2 regions of the Rhizobium sp. Leaf321 genome follow, and region 1 is predicted to be linked to the other one. Evidence: riboswitches for the same ligand, from Rfam matches in the RefSeq annotation. Region 1 holds a riboswitch; the other holds the start of a gene.
The links. Region 1 has a riboswitch for S-adenosylmethionine ahead of ASF70_RS08260 (O-succinylhomoserine sulfhydrylase). Riboswitches for the same ligand answer to the same signal wherever they lie in the genome.

Region 2: it holds a riboswitch for S-adenosylmethionine, as region 1 does, so the genes downstream of both, metA (homoserine O-succinyltransferase) here and ASF70_RS08260 (O-succinylhomoserine sulfhydrylase) in region 1, are expected to answer to the same signal.

The regions. Positions count from the first base shown of each region.
Region 1 covers NZ_LMOF01000006.1:374,737-378,198, reverse strand. Annotated here, with positions in the region: gene ASF70_RS08265 (2'-deoxycytidine 5'-triphosphate deaminase) at 41-1,135, opposite strand; SAM riboswitch at 1,209-1,287, shown strand; gene ASF70_RS08260 (O-succinylhomoserine sulfhydrylase) at 1,334-2,524, shown strand; gene apaG (Co2+/Mg2+ efflux protein ApaG) at 2,691-3,083, shown strand; gene ASF70_RS08250 (Hsp33 family molecular chaperone) at 3,097-3,462, opposite strand, start outside.
Region 2 covers NZ_LMOF01000008.1:110,181-113,642, reverse strand. Annotated here, with positions in the region: tRNA gene ASF70_RS17570 (tRNA-Gly) at 1-31, shown strand, start outside; gene ASF70_RS17565 (aldose epimerase family protein) at 159-1,181, opposite strand; gene metA (homoserine O-succinyltransferase) at 1,303-2,226, opposite strand; SAM riboswitch at 2,289-2,366, opposite strand; gene ASF70_RS17555 (thiamine diphosphokinase) at 2,485-3,135, shown strand; gene ASF70_RS17550 (ABC-F family ATP-binding cassette domain-containing protein) at 3,143-3,462, shown strand, end outside.

The DNA.
Region 1 (3,462 bases):
GTCTGTCAAGGTCGCCGGGGTGGAAGCGTCCGGGGATGTCCTAGCTGCGGAAATGCTTGGAGAGTTTGAGGCCCTGCGCCTGATAGTTCGAGCCGAGGCCGGAGCCGTAGAGGCCCTGGGGTTCTTCCAGCATGTGTTCGTAGACGAGGCGACCGACGATCTGGCCGTCTTCGAGGATGAACGGGACCTCGTGGCTGCGCACCTCTAGGACTGCGCGGCTGCCGCGGCCGCCGGCGGCCTCGTGGCCGAAGCCGGGGTCGAAGAAGCCGGCGTAATGGACGCGGAATTCGCCGACCAGCGGGTCGAACGGTGTCATTTCGGCCGCGTAGAGCGGTGGCACATGGACGGCCTCGCGCGAGACGAGGATGTAGAATTCATCCGGATCCAGAATCAGTTCGTTGCGGCCGCGGCTGTGGATCGGCTCCCAGAAATCGAACAGATCATGCTGGGCCTTCTTGTCGACATCGACGACGGCCGTGTGGTGCTTGCCGCGGTAGCCGATCAGGCCATCGTTGTCGCCGGCAAGGTCGATCGATAGCGCTATGCCGCCGCCGGAAATGTTCGGCTGCGCGGCGGCGACCAGCGTTTCGGCTCCATGCAGCGCCAACAGCTCCGGCTCCTGCAGAAGGGCGTTGCCGACGCGGAAGCGGATCTGCGACAGGCGCGAGCCCTGGCGCACGACGATCGGAAATGTGCGCGGGGAAATTTCGAGATAGAGCGGACCGCGATAGCCTGAAGGGATCTTGTCGAACTCCTGGGCGCGATCGGTGATGACGCGGGTAAAGATATCGAGGCGGCCGGTGGAGCTTTTCGGATTGGCCGAAGCCGACATCTCGGCCGGCAGATCGAGGCTTTCCATCAGCGGCACGATATAGACGCAGCCGGTTTCGAGGACGGCGCTTTCGGAGAGATCGATGACGTGCAGGCTGAGGCGCTCGAGCTTGTCGGACACGAGGCTCATCGGCCCCGGCATGAACGAGGCGCGCACGCGAAACGCCTTCTGCCCCAAGCGCAGATCAAGGCTCGCCGGCTGGATCTGGTCCTGATCAAGCGCCCTCTCGGACTTCAGCCGTCCTTGTTCGAAGAGCGCCGCAATTGCGCGGTCCGCCAGAATTCCCGTTTCGCGAGCCATCATGTCTCTTTCAGATTTTGGGGCCGACAAAACCAAATGCGGACCATTGACGCAAGCGGAAGCGAGGCGTAAGGCAGCTTTATCCCGTGGTGATTTGGCCGGTCGGCTTGCAGCCACGTTAAACAAGTGGCTAAAAAGACCGGGTTGAAAACCGGTCTGCGATTGCGGCCGGTTTTTTTGTATCACGAAGGTGATGAACACATGAGCAAATCCCCGAACAAGAACTGGCGCCCTGCCACCACGCTCGTCCATGGCGGCACGCTGCGCTCGCAATATGGCGAGATGTCGGAAGCCATCTACCTGACGCAGGGCTTCGCCTACGACAGTTCAGAAGCCGCCGAGGCCCGTTTCAAGGGCGAGGCCGACGGCTATATCTATGCCCGCTACGGCAGCCCCACCAACGACATGTTCGAAAAGCGCATGTGTGCGCTGGAAGGTGCAGAAGAAGCCCGCGCCACCGCCTCCGGCATGGCCGCCATCACGGCAGCGCTCATGTGCCAGCTTCGCGCCGGCGACCATATCGTTGCCGCGCGGGCCCTGTTCGGTTCCTGCCGCTGGGTTGTCGAAACGCTCGCCCCGCGCTACGGCATCGAATGCACGCTGGTCGACGGTCGCGACCTTGCCAACTGGGAAGCGGCGATCAAGCCCAACACCAAGGTGTTTTTCCTGGAAAGCCCGACAAACCCGACGCTGGAAGTGATCGACATTGCCGGCGTTGCCAAGCTTGCCAATCAGGTCGGCGCCCGTCTGGTGGTCGACAACGTGTTCGCAACGCCGCTCTTCCAGCGGCCGCTGGAACTCGGCGCCCATGTGGTCGTCTATTCCGCCACCAAGCATATCGACGGCCAGGGCCGGAGCCTTGCCGGCGTCATCCTTTCGGACCGCGAATGGGTTCTGGAGCACCTGCAGGACTATTATCGCCATACCGGTCCGGCAATGTCGCCGTTCACGGCATGGACACTGATCAAGGGGCTGGAAACGCTGCCGATCCGTGTTGCCCAGCAGACGTCCAATGCGGCAAAGATCGCCGATTTCCTGGCCGAGCAGTCCAAGGTCGCGAAAGTGATCTATCCCGGTCGCAAAGACCATCCGCAGGCCGATATCATCGCCAAGCAGATGACGGGCGGATCGACGCTGGTCTGCTTCGAGCTGAAGGGCGGCAAGGAAGCGGCCTTCAAGCTGCAGAATGCCATGGAGGTGGTCACCATCTCCAACAATCTCGGCGACACCCGCTCCATCATCACGCATCCGGCAACGACGACGCACAAGAACCTCAGCGACGAGGCCCGTACGGAACTGGGAATTTCGCCCGGCACCGTGCGCTTTTCGGCCGGCATCGAGGATGCGGACGACCTGCTGGAAGATTTCGCGCAGGCGCTGAAGCAGATCTGATCGGCTTTACGCCGAACGATGGGTAGACCCGGAACGCTCCGGGTTTACCATATCAGTTATCCCTATCATCAAGAACGCGACATTGCCTCAGATGCAAGCCGCGAGAATTCTTGACCTTTCTCCCCCACTGTACGATATCGGCACGATGAGCAATCTTGAGGTGCCAATGTACCGCGCCCGCACCAGAGACATAGACGTCGCCGTCGAGCCCTATTATCTCGAGGAGCAGTCGAGCCCCGAGGACAGTCGTTATGTCTGGGGATACCGGATCGTGATCGAGAACAAGTCCTCGATCAGCGTCACGCTCGTGCATCGCTACTGGAACATCACGGACGAAAACGGGATCGTCGACGAGGTCGACGGACCAGGCGTCGTTGGCGACCAGCCGCGACTGGAGCCGGGCGACAGCTATGAATATTCGTCCGGATGCCCGCTCGACACGCCATCAGGCGTCATGTTCGGCACCTACGATATGAAGACGGACGAAGGCGAGACTTTCAAAGTCGACATTCCCGCCTTCTCGCTGGATTCACCAGGCGTCGTGCGCGTTCTGAACTGACCCGCAAAGCGGATCAGGCGCTTTCGAATTCCTCCGTCACGAACTTGTAGGTGGTCGAGCAGAACTCGCAGGTTACCGCGATTTCTCCATCTTCCACACTCGCGTGGATTTCTTCCGCAGAGAACCCGTCCAGAACGCCCTTGATCTTGTCGCGCGAGCAGCTGCAGCGGTCGAACACCGTCTGCGGATCATAGACCCGCACGCCGCGCTCGTGGAACAGCCGGAACAGCAGCCGTTCGATCGCCACCTGCGGATCGGTCAGCTCGTCCGTATCGATGGTGCCGACCAGCGTGCTCGCCTCTAACCAGGCATCGTCCTCGACTTCGACGGCATCGCGTTCGTCACCGTCGCCGCCGTGCAGGTCGGGCTGGCGCATGCG
Region 2 (3,462 bases), on a different contig from region 1:
GTCGAGGGTTCGAATCCCTTCGCCCGCTCCAAATTCTCCCAAAAAACAAAAAGTAATAACGACGGCGCGGCTGGGCCAAGGCTCAGCATTGTCGGTCCTATGTCCGCCACCAGTAGCGGGACAGAGGCCACCTTGTGGCAGCCTCCGCTCTCACGGCCTCAGCTCTTCGAAAAAACGTAGTCGGTTTCCTGGCGCAGGGTTTCGCCCGGGCGCAGCACTGCATTGGGGAAAGTCTCGTGGTTGATGGCGTCGGGCCAGATCTGGGTTTCCAGGCAGAAGCCGGCGTAAGGCGCGTAGTGGCGGCCTTCCATGCCGGGCATCGGCAAGGCGAGCTTGAAGCCCGCGTAGAACTGGATCCCCGGCTCCGTGGTGCGCACTTCGAGCGACACGCCGGAATACAGGCTGCGGGCAAGCGCGACCGAGCGCTTGGCAGTCCTCTCCTCCGAGAGGCAGTAGTTGTGATCGAACGGCACCTGCTCGCCATCGGCACCGGTCCGCTGGATCGGACCCATCTCGCTCAGGTCGAACGTGGTGCCAGCAAGCGGCATCAGGACGCCGGTCGGCACCATCCTTTCATCCACCGCCGTCAACTCAGCCGCGGCGATCATCATGTCGTGGCCGAAAATGTCGGGACGACCGTCGAGATTGAAATAGGAGTGCTGGCAGACGTTGGCGGGCGTCGGTTGGTCGGTCACCGTGTCGTAGATCACCGAAAGCACCCCGTCTTCCATCAGCTGGTAGGTCGCGGTGACGGTGCAGTTGCCGGGATATCCGGCGCGTCCATCCGGGTCGGTGATCTGCAGCACGACTCGGTCTTCCGCGTGATCGACGATCGACCAGATGCGCCGGGCGATACCGTCGGATCCGCCGTGCAGATGGGTTACGCCGTCTTCGTTGAGTTCCAGCTGGTATTCTGTGCCGTCGATCGAGAAGCGGCCATCGCCGATGCGGTTGGCGCAGCGACCCGGCGTGGCGCCGAAATAGGGTGAATAGGCTTCATAATCCGCGAAATTGTCGAACCCCAGCACCAGAGGCGGCTCGTGGCCGGCAAGCCGCAGATCCTGAATAACCGAGCCCCAGGTAAGAACCTGGGCCGTCAGCCCGCCGCCCGATAGGGTGATCCGATGCACCGCCTTGCCGCTCTTCGTCGTGCCGAAAATCTCGAATTCATGACCCGTCATAACCCATCTCCCGAATGTTTGCGGCAAACTGCGTGATTTCGGTCAAAGCTGCAACGAGGCCAGCGGAAAAATCCGTCAGGCTATCATCCAGCAAGGATGACGGGGCAGAAACCGGTCTCCATCACTCGGTGCCGATTTTTTCGACGTCGTAAGGCGTCGTCTGGTAGATCTCGTTAATCCAGTTTCCAAACAGCAGATGCGCATGACCGCGCCAGCGGTTGAGCGGAGCCAGCGTATCGTCGTTGTGCGGAAAATAGTCGTGCGGCATCTTGATCGGTATGCCGGCATCGACATCGCGGAAATACTCGTCGGCGAGCGAGGTGGAATCGTATTCCACGTGATTGAACATGAACAACCGCCGGCCGGCCCGCTCATGCACGAGGCAGAGGCCCATCTCGTCGGATTCCATCAGGATCTCGAGATCGTTGCCGGCCTTCTCAACATCCTCCCGACGAACTTCCGTCCAGCGCGACACCGGAACCTGGAAATCGTCGGAGAAACCGTTGAGATAGACCGACGCCGGCGACAGGTTGCGGTGGCGATAGACCCCGAATGCCTTTTCCTTCAGCCCGTGCTTTGGAACGCCGTGGAAATGATAGATGGCGGCCATCGCCCCCCAGCAGACATTCATGGTGGAATGCACGTTGGTAGTGGTCCAGTCGAAGATTTCCTTCATTTCCTGCCAATAGGTGACGTCCTCGTATGGCAGGGTTTCCACCGGCGCGCCGGTGATGATGAAACCATCGAACTTGCGGTGCTTCACCTCTTCCCACGTTTCGTAGAACGACAGGAGATGGTCTTCCGACGTGTTCTTTGCCTTGTGGCCGCCGATGCGAACCAGGGAGAATTCGACCTGCAGCGGCGAGGCGCCGACAAGGCGCGCCATCTGCACCTCGGTCTTGATCTTGTTGGGCATGAGATTGAGAAGCCCGATCTGCAGTGGCCGGATGTCCTGCCTGACCGCCATCGTTTCGGTCATCACGCGCACGCCCTCGGAAACGAGCGTGTTGAAGGCAGGCAGCGTATCGGGGATCTTGATCGGCATCTCTTCAACCCAAAAACAAAAAGCCGGCACGAAGAATCGCAGCCGGCCCGTGGGAAGTTTTTGAAACTCTTCTCGCGGCCCTTTAGCGACTTTTTTTACGTGGCTGCAAGCCGGCCGGCCAAATCACCACGGAATTTCGACTTTTCAAATAATCCTTGCCACGCCCGCCGTCAATGGCAGCAAAAATACCCGCTTTCGCCGCATCAATGCGACACGCGCCTTTCCCTTGTCAGCCGGTTTAGGATAAGGGCATGGGCAATGGCCAACTCGACCTTCACGATCCTGCTCGGCGGTGACCTCACCGTAACCGACCGACTGCAAAAGGCAGTTGCCGCAAGCCGCTTCATCGCGGCCGACAGCGGCATGCGCCATGCAGAGGCGCTGGGTGTGATGCCGGAGCTCTGGGTGGGCGATTTCGATTCCTCCGACGCAGACCTGATCGCGCGCTTTCCGGATGTCGAGCGCCGGACCTATCCGCCGGAAAAGAACGAGACGGATGGCGAGATTGCGACGGCTGAAGCGATCGAACGCGGCGCGACGCGGCTGATCCTGATCGGCGCGCTGGGCGGCGAACGGTCCGACCATGCGCTCCAGCATTTTCTGCATGCGATGAGCCTTGCCGAGCGCGGCCATGACGTTCTCCTGACATCCGGTGAGGAAGAGGCCGTGCCGTTTCTCGCCGGCACGATGACGCTCGACCTGCCCAAGGGCACGTTGTTTTCCGTCATCGGTTTCACAGGCCTTGCAGGCCTCGACATTCTTGGCGCGCGCTATCCACTCAAGGATTACACGCTGCCCTTCGGTTCCTCCCGCACCGTGTCCAACGTTGCAGAAGGGCCCGTCCAATTCCATTTACGTGACGGGAGGGCGATGATCCTTGCCCGTCCAAACGATTTTTCCGGAGCATAGACGCCGCATGGCACCGCCAATTCTGAAACTCGACGATATCGTTCTAACCTTCGGCGGCACGCCGCTTCTCAACGGAGCTGCCCTGCAGGTGGAGCCCGGCGACCGCATCTCTCTCGTCGGCCGCAACGGCTCGGGCAAATCGACGCTGATGAAGATCGCCGCTGGCATGGTGGAAGCGCAGTCGGGTGAGGTTTTCCGGCACCCCAATGCGACGATCCGCTATCTCGAACAGGCGCCGGATTTTGCTGGTTACAAAACCGTGCAGGCCTATGCGGAAGCGGGGCTTGGACCTGGCGACGATCCCTACCGCGTCACCTATCTGCTGGA